2 regions of the Entomomonas asaccharolytica genome follow, and region 1 is predicted to be linked to the other one. Evidence: riboswitches for the same ligand, from Rfam matches in the RefSeq annotation. Region 1 holds a riboswitch; the other holds the start of a gene.
The links. Region 1 has a riboswitch for cobalamin ahead of JHT90_RS04285 (energy-coupling factor ABC transporter permease). Riboswitches for the same ligand answer to the same signal wherever they lie in the genome.
Positions count from the first base shown of each region.

Region 2: it holds a riboswitch for cobalamin, as region 1 does, so the genes downstream of both, JHT90_RS07585 (TonB-dependent receptor plug domain-containing protein) here and JHT90_RS04285 (energy-coupling factor ABC transporter permease) in region 1, are expected to answer to the same signal.

Region 1 covers NZ_CP067393.1:942,629-950,203, forward strand. The annotation lists gene cbiG (cobalt-precorrin 5A hydrolase) at 1-95, shown strand, start outside; gene cobJ (precorrin-3B C(17)-methyltransferase) at 83-808, shown strand; gene cobK (precorrin-6A reductase) at 805-1,584, shown strand; gene cobA (uroporphyrinogen-III C-methyltransferase) at 1,600-2,364, shown strand; gene cbiK (sirohydrochlorin cobaltochelatase) at 2,375-3,157, shown strand; gene JHT90_RS04275 (cobalt-factor II C(20)-methyltransferase) at 3,159-3,869, shown strand; gene JHT90_RS04280 (HNH endonuclease signature motif containing protein) at 3,918-4,886, shown strand; cobalamin riboswitch at 5,125-5,296, shown strand; gene JHT90_RS04285 (energy-coupling factor ABC transporter permease) at 5,405-6,136, shown strand; gene JHT90_RS04290 (energy-coupling factor ABC transporter substrate-binding protein) at 6,133-6,423, shown strand; gene cbiQ (cobalt ECF transporter T component CbiQ) at 6,410-7,087, shown strand; gene JHT90_RS04300 (ATP-binding cassette domain-containing protein) at 7,105-7,575, shown strand, end outside.
Region 2 covers NZ_CP067393.1:1,639,196-1,646,770, forward strand. The annotation lists gene speA (arginine decarboxylase) at 1-1,532, shown strand, start outside; cobalamin riboswitch at 1,566-1,770, shown strand; gene JHT90_RS07585 (TonB-dependent receptor plug domain-containing protein) at 1,881-3,803, shown strand; gene JHT90_RS07590 (YdbL family protein) at 3,852-4,196, opposite strand; gene JHT90_RS07595 (YnbE family lipoprotein) at 4,207-4,398, opposite strand; gene JHT90_RS07600 (YdbH domain-containing protein) at 4,450-6,990, opposite strand; gene rnr (ribonuclease R) at 7,311-7,575, shown strand, end outside.

The sequences.
Region 1 (7,575 bases):
CTGCGTGGATTATGAGTGACGGCAATTTATTAGGTGAAACGTTAAAACAGGATGGTATTACCATCACATTAGGAGTAAGTATATGTTGTATTTAGTAGGTTTAGGCCCTGGTGATGAAGGTTCAATGACTCAAGATGCAGTAGCCGCTATTAAAAACTCGGATGTCATAATCGGTTATAAAACCTATACCAATCTAATCAAGCCTTTAATTGAAGGTAAAGAGCTCGTTAGAACAGGCATGTGTAAAGAGATAGAGCGCTGTGAAGTGGCTATTGAAGCCGCTAAAACAGGCAAAAATGTAGCGCTGGTAAGCAGTGGTGATACTGGTGTTTATGGTATGGCAGGGCCAATCTTTGAAATTATTGCCCGTGATAAGTTAGATATTGATGTACAAGTAATTCCCGGTGTTACCTCCAGTGTAGCGTGTGCTGCTATCCTAGGTTGCCCATTAATGCATGACTTCTGCCATATCAGTTTAAGTGATTTATTAACCCCTTGGGAGTTAATTGAAAAACGGGTGCGTATGGCAGCAGAAGCGGATTTTGTGATCTGTTTTTATAATCCACGTTCTAAAGGCCGCCCAGACCATTTAGCGAAAGCCTTTGAATTAATGGCACCTTTTAAAAGCCCAGATACGCCAGTGGGCATTGTTAAAGCCGCAGGTCGTAGCAAAGAAGATTTATGGCTAACCACTTTTAAAGATATTGACTATACCGTGGTAGGTATGACCTCAATGGTGATTGTGGGTAATAAATCAACCTATCGCTATAAAGACTATATGATCACACCACGAGGATATATGGTGTGAGCCAAGCTTTTAAGGGAAAAATCCATGTGTTCGGTGGCACATCTGACGCAGTCCTATTGTGCCAGATGTTAGAAAGGCTCAGCTTAAGCTATGGGCTTTCAGTCGCTACCGAAGCAGGCAGTGAAACTGCGCTGACCTTAAGGGGCAAAGTACACATGGGTAGGTTAGATAGTGAGCAAATGGCTGACTTATTTACTAATGAACAAGTTGATTTAGTAATTGATGCTACCCATCCATTTGCTGCGGAAGTTTCCAAAAATATTATGGAAGCAACTAGCAAAGTTAATTTGCCATTAATCCGTTATGAGCGACAAACTCAAATTGATCTATTGGAACACCGATTACTGATTAAAGTGGCAACGGTTGAAGAAGCTTGTATGGCCGCTAAACAAGCAGGTAATAAAGTTTTTTTAACCACGGGTAGTAAAGAGTTAGCTAAATATAAACAATTATTGCCCGAAAAAACATTAATTGCTCGGGTATTACCTACGGTGGGGGTTATTCAATCCTGTGCTGATTTAGGTTTAGGGATCGGTGAAATTGTGGCGATGAAAGGGCCATTTACTCGCGAAATGAATGCGGCAATGTACCAGTTCTATCAACCTGATGTAGTGATTACTAAAGAGTCTGGAGCAGAAGGTGGTTATACCGAAAAAGTATTACCCTGCTTGGCGCTTGGTATTGTGTGTATTGTGATTAGTCGTCCTAAACAAATCTATCAACGGTTTGTTTCAACGATTGAGGAGTTAGAGTGCCAATTAAAGGCATTTAGTTAATAGAAGGTAAATAAAATGGCAGGTAAAGTGTGGTTAGTAGGAGCAGGACCGGGTGATATTTCCTTAATTACTGTAAAAGGTATGGAATGTATCAAACATGCTGATGTGCTGGTGTATGATCGATTAGTTAATCCTGAGTTATTAACCTTTGCGCCTGAGCATTGTGAACAAATTAATGTGGGTAAAGAAAGCGATCATCATCCCATTCCACAGCAAGAGATTAATCAGATCTTAGCAGACCATGCGAAAGCAGGTAAAAAAGTAGTTCGTCTAAAAAGCGGTGACCCTTATGTATTTGGGCGCGGTGGTGAGGAAGCGCAACTATTAGTTGAGCAACGAGTGCCTTTTGAAGTAGTGCCTGGGGTAACTTCTGCTATTGGTGGTTTAACCTATGCAGGTATTCCTGTTACCCATCGTGACTATGCTTCCTCGTTCCATGTGGTAACAGGCCACTTACGGGCAGATAAAGAAAAAGACCCCATCAACTGGCAAGCATTAGCACAGTTACAAGGCACTATTGTGATCTTAATGGGTGTGTCCAATTTAGCGAATATAACAGAAGAACTAATGCAATATGGCAAAAGTGCTGATACCCCAGTGGGCATTATTATGTGGGCTAGCCGTGCTAACCAACGAATAGTAACAGGTACCTTAAGCACTATTGTACAAGTAGCTAAAGAGCAAAAAGTTAAGCCACCTGCATTAATTGTAATTGGTGAGGTAGTAGGCTTACATAACTTACTCGATTTTTCTCAATTTATTAGCGACCCTGCTGAATAAGGTGATAGCTGTGAAAAAAGCATTATTAGTGGTTAGTTTTGGGACTAGTTACCCTGAAACACGAATCAAAAATATTGAAGCCTGTGAGCAGGCGATGCGTGATATATGTCCAGACCGTGACTTTTTCCGTTCTTGGACATCACATATTATTCGTAGAAAAATTGCAGAGCGCGATCAAATGTATGTGGATAGTCCACAACAAGCCTTAGAACGGTTAATTGAGCAAGGTTATACTGATGTGGTTATTCAATCACTACATATTATTAACGGTGAAGAGTACGAGAAAATTACCAGTGAAGTAATGGTATATAAAGATCAGTTTCAGCGTATGGAAATTGGTAAACCTCTACTAACTACTTTTGAAGACTTTGAAACAGTTATTGACGCATTAAGAGCCCAAGCACCTAACTTGCAACCCGATGAGCGAGTACTGTTTATGGGACATGGTACTACTCATCATACCTTTGCTGCTTACGCTTGTATCGATCATCTATTTATGGATAAAAAACTACCTTTTATGATGGGCGCAGTAGAAAGCTATCCTGAAATAGAAACTATTTTAGAACGCTTACAACGAGATAAGGTGCGTAAGGTACATTTAATGCCGTTTATGATAGTGGCTGGCGATCATGCTATTAATGATATGGCATCTGATGAAGTAGATTCTTGGAATAGCCAAATTAAAGCGTTAGGTATTGAAACAGAGTGCTACCTGCAAGGCTTAGGTGAAAACCAACAAATCCGAGCATTATTTGCCCAACATTTATTAGATGCAGTAAGTGAGAAACAATAAAATGACTGGAAAATTATACGCAATAGGAACAGGCCCTGGTGCATCTGATTTAATTACTGTAAGGGCGGCTAGATTATTAGCTCATATGGATATCGTCTATGCCCCTGCTGCCCGTAAAGGTGGCGATAGCTTGGCGCTTTCTATTGTGCGCGAATATATTGGCAGCCAAACCGAAATTAAAGAACGCCATTTCCCCATGAGCAATAACACAGAGGAAAAACAACAAGCATGGCAAGCGGTAACTGATGAAATTGTTAGCGATATAACCGCAGGCAAAAAAGTTGCTTTTGTATCCTTAGGCGATGTCATGCTCTACAGCACATGGGTAAGTATTTTAGAACGCTTACCTGATGGTTTAGATATAGAAATTATCCCTGGTATTACCTCATTTGCTCTAATTGCCGCCAAAACAAAACGCCCGTTAGCAATGGAAACCCAATCCTTAGTAGTGATGTCTTGTACTGTAGGTAAAGAAATACTAGCCCAAGCACTACAACAACATTCAAGCCTAGTACTAATGAAAGCCGCCTCTTGCCTACCTGATGTAAAAGCATTAATTGAAGAATTAGGGTTATTAGATTATGCGGTATTAGTATCTGATGCTTCCCTAACTTCTGAAAAGCAATACCGTAATTTAAAAGATATTCCAGCCGATGAAAAACTACCTTACTTTACTACTATTTTGGTGAATAAGCAGTGGAGTAAAAGCTAAATATGTTATTTAATGTCTATCTATATATTATTTTTGGATAGGTAAATAATGGAAAAGTATTGGATTGTTGCTCTTGGGGAGACTTATCATATAGCGACTAGTGAAGGTTTTCTATGGTCACCAAAACTAACTAAAGCTGGTAGAAGAAACGTTGGTTATGAGAATATGAATGTTGCTCAAGTTGGCGATATTGTTTTTACTTGCGTAGATCAACATATCAAAGATATTGGCATTGTAATACAATCATCTTATTCTCGAGTTGCCCCAGAGTATTCAACATTTAATAACTGGGCTAATATGGATGGCCATGCTTTAAGAATAGATTGGTTTCATCCCAAACAAGATATTTTTCTAAAAAATTATATAGATTTAATAAATAAAATTAACTCATCACCTTCACCTTTTGTTAAACAAAAAAATAAAAGTGAACTAAGTACAATTGGGTTAAAACAACAATATTTGATAGAGATCTCTAAGGAATATGCAAATTTTTTCTTTGAAAAATTGTCCATTGAAAATAAAGTTAATGATATTAAATTAGAGTTAGATAAATTATTAGTGCAAGAAATAGTTGAAAAAGATACTTCTGCCATACCAGTTAATACAACTAAAAAAGCACTAGTTGATATTAGGACAGCACAGTTAAAATTTACTGAAAACCTATTAAAAATTGAGAAAGTTTGTCGAGTAACAAATACATTGTATGATTTCGATAAAATAAAAGATAGATACTTAATAGCTAGTCATATTAAACGCTGGGTAGATTGTACCAGAGAGGAAAGAGTTGATGGTAATAATGGTTTACTTTTAGCTCCTCATATTGATTACTTATTTGATAGATATTTAATAAGTTTTCAGAAAGATGGAACTATGTTGATTTCTGAGATAGTCAAAAAAGATGCCATTTTTGAAAAATGGAATATTATAGAAAAAAATGTTGGTTGTTTTAGTGATAAACAAGATTTTTATTTAAAAGATCATAGAGATAAGTTTTTTAAAAAGCAAAAAGAAAGTTAAAACTAAAGGTCTTTAATTTATACTAGTAGATATATGTTTATATTTGATCGCTTTAATGCAGAGCTAAAGTAAATATAAGTACTTAGATAGATTACGTGTATAGACTTTATCAGATCAGTGATAAGAGTTATTTTGAAATGATTATTAATTATCTTTAAAGTTAATTTAACTAAGCCATTACCTAAATCAATCTTTACTCAAATTCACATTTACCTGCTAGAAAAAAGGGCATAGACTTTTGCCTAAATTGTAGTCAAATATAGCATTTATGCTAAGGAAGCAGGTGTAATTCCTGCGCAGCCCCCGCTGCTGTAAGGTGGACGATTCTGTTATAACCACTGAGGAAACTCGGGAAGGAACAGAAGAGGATGAAGCTAAGCCAGAAGACCTATTTGATTACAGAAGAATACCCCCTTCGGTGGGAAGGGTTATATCTATGAAATAATTTATTTTATCTATATAACCTTACTTGCATGAAGCGAGGGATATTTGTTACCTAACAAATTAAGGTTATAACGATGAATATCAGATTCAAGCGTTTATCAGTAATTGGCGGGGTGGCCTTACTGATATTATTTCCGCAACAAGCTTTTGCAATGCATATTATGGAAGGGTTTTTACCCCCACTTTGGGCTGGTACTTGGTGGGCAATTTATATTCCTTTTCTAATTCTGGGCATCTATCAATTAAAGAAAATATCTATGGGTAGTACTGATAAAAAAGTATTACTAGCACTTTGTGCTGCTTTTGTGTTTGTACTGTCTTCTTTAAAAATGCCATCTGTCACAGGTAGCTGCTCACACCCTACGGGCGTTGGCTTAGGGGTGGTGATGTTTGGCCCTTGGGTAATGGCTGTGTTAGCAGGTATTGTGTTGTTATTCCAAGCTTTGTTTTTAGCTCATGGCGGGTTAACTACGTTAGGCGCTAACGGTATGTCAATGGCGGTATTTGGGCCTGTGGTTGGTTATTACATTTGGCGAATCTCCTGTAAGTTTAAAATTCGTAAAGATGTAGGGGTATTTTTATGTGCCTTTACAGCCGATATTGTCACTTACTTTGTCACTTCTATTCAGTTAGCAGGCGCTTTCCCTGACCCACAGTTAGGTTTTTTGGCTGCTGCTACTAAATTTATGAGTATTTTCTGCTTAACGCAAATCCCTATTGCTATTGCTGAGGGGTTATTAACAGTTATTATTTATAATGTTATTACTGAGCGTAAAATTGCACCAGTTGGGGGCTTTACACAATGAAAAAGAATCTATTGTTATTAACCATTGTGGTAATTATGTGTTTAGTCCCTTTCTTTTTGCCTGCTAATAAAGGGGCAGAGTTTAGCGGTGCAGATGGTCAAGCAGAGGAGGCTATTACTCAAAGCCATCCTGATTATGAACCATGGTTTGAGTCTTTCTTTGAGCCTGCTAGTGGCGAAGTAGAAAGTTTACTATTTACCTTACAAGGCTCTATTGGCACAGGGATAATTTGCTATATTTTAGGCTTTTATCGTGGTAGAAGGCCAAAGACTGATGTTAGAAATTGATCATTATGCCTATCAAAGCCGCTGGCGTGAAATAAATCCGCTAACTAAAGGGTTAGCTTATATTGTTTTATTGCTAGTGGCTTTGTGTTCAATATGGTTTGTACAATTAATTATTTTAGTTGTACTAGCACCTATCACTTGTTATGTTACACGGATTAGTTTTAGTAAATACTGTAAATGGATGATGGTTCCTTTTGCTTTTCTAATGGTAAGTGTAGCAGGTATTTTATTATCTTTTGACTGGAGTAATAGTAAGCTGTTAGCCAGCTTTCATATTGGTTCACTTTATATTGGGGTAAGTGCCGAGTCCTTATGGGTAGCACAAAATGCTTTTTTCCGAAGCTTATCTTGTTTAGCTATTACTTATTTATTTGTATTAACTACTCCCTTTGACCAGTTAATTCAAATTGGTAAAAAAATCCATATGCCGAAAGCATTGTTGGAAATTATTTTACTCACCTATCGCTTTATATTTATCTTTTTAGATGAAGTGGCAGCCATCAAGCGTGCCCAAACATTACGTTTTGGTTATATCTCACCTAGAACCAGTTATCGCTCTTTGGGTATGTTGATAACCATGTTACTAAGCCGAGTTTTAACCCGTTATAGCCAAATGACTATAGCCCTAGAAACTAAGTTATTTAGGGGTGATTTTCACCTTTAAGGTTGGAATAGAAGTATATGTTATCAACAAACAATGTTAGTTTTAAATATGAGCAAGGTGACTGGGCGTTAGAGGATATTAGCTTAAATTTATCATCAGGTAAGGTAACAGGGCTGATTGGTGCCAATGGTTCAGGCAAATCTACTTTATTTATGATCTTGCTGGGTATTTTAAAGCCTAATGCAGGTGAAGTGTGTTGGAATGGCAAACCCATCAGTTATAAAAAGCAAGATTTATATCAATTACGGCAAAATGTATCAATTGTTTTTCAAGATCCAGATCAGCAGATTTTTTATACCGATATACGCAGTGATATTGCGTTTAGTTTACGCAATTTAGGGGTGGCTGAAGATGAAATTACTAGGCGCGTTAATAATGCTTTAGCATTAGTAGATGCGCAACATTTTGCAGATCAACCTATTCAATATTTAAGCTTTGGACAGAAGAAGCGGGTGGCTATTGCAGGTGCTTTGGTATTAGATGCGCCT
Region 2 (7,575 bases), 700 kb from region 1:
CTATTGGTCTTGAAGCAGGTTCCAAACCTGAGTTAATGGCTGTGTTAGCTTTAGCTCCGAAGGGCAGCACTATTGTTTGTAATGGTTATAAAGATCGTGAGTTTATACGATTGGCTCTGATGGGTAAAAAATTAGGCCACAATGTTTTTATTGTGATTGAGAAAGAATCAGAAGTACCTTTTGTTATTGAGGAATCTAAAGCCTTAGCAGTAGAACCACAGATTGGTTTACGTGTACGTTTATCTTCTTTAGCTTCAAGCAAATGGGCTGATACAGGGGGAGATAAGTCTAAATTTGGTTTATCTGCTGCGCAAATTTTAACCGTTGTTAAAAGATTTTCTGACGCAGGATTAGCACAAGGCATTCGCCTAATGCATTTTCATATGGGATCGCAAATTTCTAACCTTGCTGATTATCGACGTGGTTTTAGAGAGGCTATTCGTTATTATGGCGAATTACGTAATTTAGGATTACCTGTCGATTATATAGATATTGGCGGTGGTTTAGGCGTAGATTATGATGGTACACATTCTCGTAATGACAGTTCTATTAACTATGACATTGAGGACTATGCGGCAAGTGTAGTGGCAATGATTAAAGAGTTTTGTGATCTACAAAAGTTACCACATCCTAATATTATGTCTGAAAGTGGTCGAGCGATTACAGCCCACCATGCAGTATTAGTGGTTAATGTTACAGATGTAGAAAAACATAACGATCAACCACCCACCATTGATAATTTACATGAGCAACCTGAAATTATTCAACAGTTAATGGAGTTGTTGTTACCTACTGATTCTGAAATGGTAACAGAAACTTATTGGCGTGCAGTGCATTTAATTGAGGAAGCATCTGCCCAATATTCTGTGGGTAAATTAAATATGGCGCAAAAGGCCATTGCAGAACAATGTTATTATGCTATTTGTCGCCGCTTATCTGACCAATTAAAAGCACGCCAAAAATCTCATCGTCCTGTGATGGATGAATTAAATGATAAATTGGCGGATAAATATATCTGTAATTTTTCTGTTTTTCAAAGTCTACCTGATACATGGGCGATTGATCAGATATTGCCTACTGTTCCTCTACAACGTCTTACTGAAGAACCTTTACGACGTGCAGTGTTACAAGATTTAACCTGTGATTCTGATGGCAAATTACAGCGTTATATTGATGAGCAAAGCATTGAAAATACAATGCCAGTACATGAAATAACAGAAGGTGAAGAATATCTTATTGGCATTTTTTTAGTAGGTGCTTATCAAGAGATTTTGGGGGATATGCATAACTTGTTTGGTGATACTGACTCAGTAAATATCTATCAAAATGCTGATGGCAGTATTCAATATTCAGGTATTGAAACCCACGATACCATTGAGGATATGTTGCGTTATGTGCATATGTCACCTGAAAAGCTGATTAATCTCTATCGAGATAAGGTGGGAAATGCACATTTAACACCATCTGAGCGTAATCAATATTTGGATGCTTTTCGTTTAGGATTAACCCGCTCATCTTATTTAGCTGACTAAAGAGTAAACAATATAATAATATTGCTTGTAACTTGTAACATTATATTTTAATGTAAGCAACTGATTTTGCGTTAGGAAGTGGGAAACAGGTGATTTCATTATAATCCTGTGCTGCCCCCGCAACGGTAATTGATAGCTAAAAATTAGCACTGCCCTCTAGTATAACCACTGTAATTTTTATGGGAAGGTGGAGTAAGCAGATCATAAGCCCGGAGACCGCCCTAAATTACTTATTTCATAGGTATAACGCAATTTACTACTGGTGTAGCGGAGGGTTCCACCAGCAGCTAGGGTTTATGCTGCCTGTTTTACCCTCCTCAAAAGCCTAATTATACTTTTGAGGGTTATATGAAATTATCTTGTCTATCAGTATCCATTCTATTGATATCAACCAGCTCTGTATTTGCACAAGAAACCACTAATAAAGAGTCTTTCGCTGATGCTTTAAAATTAGATACCATTGTGGTGACAGCTAATAGGGATATTCAACCACGAGAACAAACCAATGCTGCAATAACCGTATTTACTAGAACGGATATTGATCGTTTACAGCCATCTTCGGTAGTAGATTTATTAAACAAAGTACCAGGTGTACAAATCACTCAATCAGGAGGCAAGGGGAGTACCACAGGGGTATTCTTACGTGGCACAAAAACAGCACAAACGCTAGTATTGATTGATGGGCAAAGAGTTAACACATTAACAAATGGCGGTGCTTCACTACAATACCTTGCTATCGATCAAATAGAGCGAGTGGAAGTGTTGCGTGGCTCTCGTTCTGCAATCTATGGTGCCGATGCTATTGGTGGTGTTATTCAAATTTTTACCCGTCGTGCAGATGGTGATGGATTAAATGCAAGATTACGTGTTGCAGCTGGTAACCGTAGCACATGGGAACGCAGTTTAGGTCTTTCAGGTGGTAATAAGCAAACAAAGTTTAGTTTAAATACCGCATTAAATGAGACACAAGGAATAGACAGAACAAGAAAATCATTTAGTTCAGATAAAGATCATGATGCTTACCGCAATAAATCATTGAGTTTTACCATAAGCCATCAATTAACGGATGATCTCGAATTAGGTTTTAATACTTTAAATCAACGAGGTAGAACTGAATATGATAATCCTTTTGGCTCTGGATGGCCTGCTACAGGAACAAAACCTTATTTTGATTTTGTAACCAATAGTTCTTCAGCCTATGTTAATTTTAATGTTAATGACTTTTGGACAACACGTTTAGAAGCAGGCCATGCTGAAGACAAAATAAAAGGTCGGGATAAGTTAGATAAAGGTATTTTTGCTAGTTATGACTATAATATCTATCGTGATTCTGCTACATGGTTAAATACGTTTAATTTAGATACTAAAAATTCTGTACTAATTGGCCTTGATTATTTAAATGATAAATTACATAGTGATCGTAATAACGCTTATGCAAGAACTAGTCGCTGGAATAGAGCAGGGTTTATTCAATACAATTATCAAGGTGATATTGTTTTTACTGAGATAGGTTTACGTTACGATAAAAGCCAACAATATGGCAGTAAAAACACATGGAATGCGAGTTTAGGTTTTCATATTAATCCTGATAATCAGTTAATTTTTTCTTATGCAGAAGGGTTTCGTGTACCAACATTCAATGATGCATATGCTCCATCAGGGTGGGGGGCAAATCCTAATTTAAAACCAGAACAATCTAAAAGCTATGAAGTTCAGTGGCGTAGTCAATTGGCTGAAAAAACTCGCTTAGAAGCCTCAATATATCGTACGACTATTCGCGATATGATCGTATATGTATCTGATCCTATTACCTATACAGGTATGAATTATAATGTTGAAAAAGCAAGAATTAATGGTTTTGAAGCCACTTTAAACCAAGAAATAGCAGGTTGGAATGGTGCGCTTGGAGTAAGTATTATAGATCCTAGAGATGCAAAGACAGGCAAGACATTACAAAATAGAGCAAGACGTACACTTAATTTAGATATAGATCGCCAATTTGGTGATTTTGCTATTGGCGCTAGCTGGTTAGCTGTTAGTTCGAGTTATGGTGATGCAGCCAATAATATAAATATACCAGGTTATGGTTTATTGGGTATAAGAGGCAGTTGGCAAGCAACGCCTGAAATTAAATTTGATGCAAAAATAGATAATCTTTTAGATAAATCTTATTATCGTAATATATACACTTATAACTCACAAAATTATGGTTATAGGGAAGAGGGTATTACAGCAATGCTCGGTGTAACTTGGACACCTAAATTATTTTAATCAATAAAAAAGCGACCTATTGAGGTCGCTTTTTTTAGCTAATATTTACTATTTTTTCTGCCATTTACCACCAACATTAATATATTGTCCTGCTGGTGTTTTCTCTTGCGCTTTTTGGCCTGCCATAACCTCAACATCATTTAATGTAATACCATTTTTCTTGGCTAAATTTTGGTATTCTTTTTTACGTGCATCATTAATCAATTGAGTAATGACAGCTGCGTTACCTTCATTTTTTACAATACCAAGATAGCCATTGGCCATTTCACCTACTTGTCCACTGGCTTTAGCTTGCCCTAAAGCGCTCATGGCTTCATTTAAGTTCATTGCAGCAACAGGTAGTGATAAAGTGGCTGCTAATAGTGACATGGTGATTGCTTTACGTAAATTCATGTAAGTCTCCTTAGAATAGACCACTTGAGCTGTTAAGAATATTATCAAGTTCTTTATCTACTTTAATATAAATTTCATGTTGAATTTTAACATTCAAATTAATATTAATAGGCTCACTAGGCGCTTCCACTTTAACGGTAGGTGTACAAGCTGCTAAAAAACCAGTTAACAGAATAGAAATGCTGAGTAGTCCTATTCGCATGATATCCCCTTTAATTTTTAAAATATAATTTTGCCATCATAACGACCTTTCTTAGTTTTTACTAGATCGTTGTTGTAAACGTTTTTGTACACGATCTCGAATGGTTTCACTGACTCGATCACTTAATTGCAAGGTTGTCATTAATGCAGGAATATCTTCTTCTAAGGTAATATTCAAATTAATAAGTTGTCCATTTTTTACATTAGGGTTTCTACCACTGATCTGTAATCCAAGAGTAGCTGTACCTTGGTCATAAGAAACTTGGCTATTTAATATTGTGTATTGAAAGTTTTCTAATGCTTCTGTGACTAACTGCATACTAGGGTTATTTTGTCCCATTGCTTTAATAGAGGGGGAGTCAAATTTGATAAAGCCAGCTTTGCGAGCCTCTAATTTACCTTCTTTTACCTCTATGCCATTTTTACTGATAATAATGGGTAATTTGCCATCTAATATTCCTTCTCCATCAAGTCCTTCGGTAGGATAAGCTTTTAATATATCAGTGAGTTGTAAGTCTTTTATTTGCAAGTTTAGTTGTTGTGGTAGTTTAGCTAAGTTTAACTGGCCTGGCTTTAACCATACTTCTCCCGTAAACATACCTAACTCCATTTTTGTCCAATTTACGGTACCTTGAAGCAAGTTATTAAGCGTGGCTGTATAATCACCTTTAAACTGGGCAGGTCCCATAATAATACCAGGATTAGCTTCAGTTAATGTGAGGTCTGTAGAGCTTATTTTTAGTCGATTATTTTGTAAATCAATGGTTGCTGATCCTGATAGGTCTGTAAATTCACTACGATCAAAAATACCCGAAAGACCACTAAACTTAGCAGTAGCATTGGTTTTTAATAAGCCGTTAGCAAGGGGTATAGTAACCGAACCATTAAGATTTATTTTACCTGTAGCTATTTCTAATAGTTCAGGCCAATCTTTAAATGTTTTTGCAAACATATTAGAGGTTCTAAAAAAAAGATCTGGCGTTTTTGCAGTAATAGCTAATTGTTTAGTGTAATCAGTTTTTACAGTTATATCAGCTGATAGATCAGCACCATTATTAATTTTTCCTGTGAAGCTCATTTGTGTTAAATCAGCCACTAGCTGACCTGTTAATCGCCAACTAATAGATTTTAACATTGCATGAATTAATGAAGAGGCAGATATTATAATAGGGCTGCTAGCTGTTACTTTGATATTGTCTTTATCTTCATAATTAATAGTTGTTATTAAATTGCTAGCAACTATCTGCAAGTTTTTAGCACCAATTTCTTTACTCGTTACTTGTGCTAGTGTAATTACTGACGTTTTATCAAAAGCGATGGTTGTTTGTTTAGTATTTACTGTAGCTTTAAAAGGTAATGATAGGCGTCCATTTTCTATGTTATAACCTAACACTGTAAGCTTCTTGCTATTAGCTTGTAATAATGCCTCTTCCAATTGTATTTCGGATTGTTTAGTGTTAATAAATATATTGGATGTAAATAAGGTGTTTGTTACACCTTCAATATTTAAATGAATAGTTAACGCTCTATCTGCTGCAGGATGTGAGTCATTAATAGCTAAAGGTTGTAGTGTTAAACTCACGCTGTTGGGTTGTAAGTCTTTAGGTAATTGTTCGAGTAAGGTTTGATCCAGATTGGTTAATTTAACATCAGTATCTAATTTTTCTATTCGAGGGCGATAATTATTAAGGGTAACTTTTGTTTTTATTACTCCTTGTAAATAACCTAGTTTAATAATAGGCCAAGGGTTGGGTAATGAAGCATCTAAATTAAAGTAGCCTTGATTAGGTTTGAAGTTAGTTATGCCATTAGGAAAGTGTAATTGCCAATCGGCATTGATCTCCATTGCTTGTGGTATTTCAGTAATCGCTTGTTGGGCAGGTAGCCATTCATGCAACCAAGTGAATAAAGCTTGTGTATCCTCTATTTTAAATAGCTTAAGTTGCCCTTGCCAATCTTTAAGCTGTTGGTTATCTATTTGTGTGGTTAAAGCTAATAGTGGTTGTTTATTAAAGTTGGTGGTTAGTTTTAAATCATATTGTTGATCTTTTTTATAAAGATTAGCATTAATTAATAACTCATCTTTATTATTATGTAATTGTGCTTGTAAAGAGAAGGGTAGATTTGTTTGTTGATTTTGTAAAAGAGTGACAGCACCGCTAGTTTTACATTGTCCAGTGGCACAGGGTAAAGTAATGATTAAATCATCAATTTTAATAGTATTAGGAGCCCAACTTAAGTTATTTAACAAAGAGGGAATATCTAGTGGTTGCTGTTCTTGCTGCTTTTTAGTGTTGGCAATAAGATCTCCTTGTTGCCATTGTACAGACAGATGTTTTATGGTTAGTGTTGACCACGAGAGTACAATATTTTGACTGTTAATCGTTGTTAAACTGCCATCTGTAGCTTGTTGACTCGCTGTTAGTTGTTTAATTGTTAAGCCGTTAAAACCAATACCTAAGCCTTGCCAGTTGACCTCTAAACCATGATCATATTTAAAGATTTGCCATCTGCTCCATCCATATACTATAAGCAGCGCAAATAGTAAAAAGACTATAAGCAATACTCTGAGTATTTTGGTTAAGCGAGTCATAATAATCTAAGCCTGTTTTTATGCTATTAGCTTATTTTAACAGATTAAAAGAAACACAATTTTTAAAAAGTAACATATTGTTAATATTACTAAATGATTAACGCTAGTAAATTTTATTAATGATTTATAAAATAATAATCACTAGCAAATATAAGTGTTTAGAATATGAACGAATGTACTATTTTCAATAAAAAGCTAGCAATCTACAATAAAGTGCGTAAAAATAGACGGATACACCTTCTTCAAAGCAATAGAAAGAGATTTTTAAACGATAATAATGAAGTTGTATTTATTTAATTAATGAGGAAAATTTAAAACACATGGCCAATTGGCGTGATCTTGATCCTGAGGCAAAAAGAGAAGCCTCAAAATATGAAAATCCTATTCCTAGTCGTGAATTAATTCTTAAACATTTAGAGGAGCGTGGTGCTCCAGCGACCAGAGATCAATTAATAACAGAATTTGCATTAACTAACGAAGATGATATAGAAGCATTAAGACGTCGTTTACGTGCGATGGAGCGTGATGGGCAAGTTATTTATACCCGTCGTGGTGCTTATGCACCTGTTGATAAGTTAGATTTAA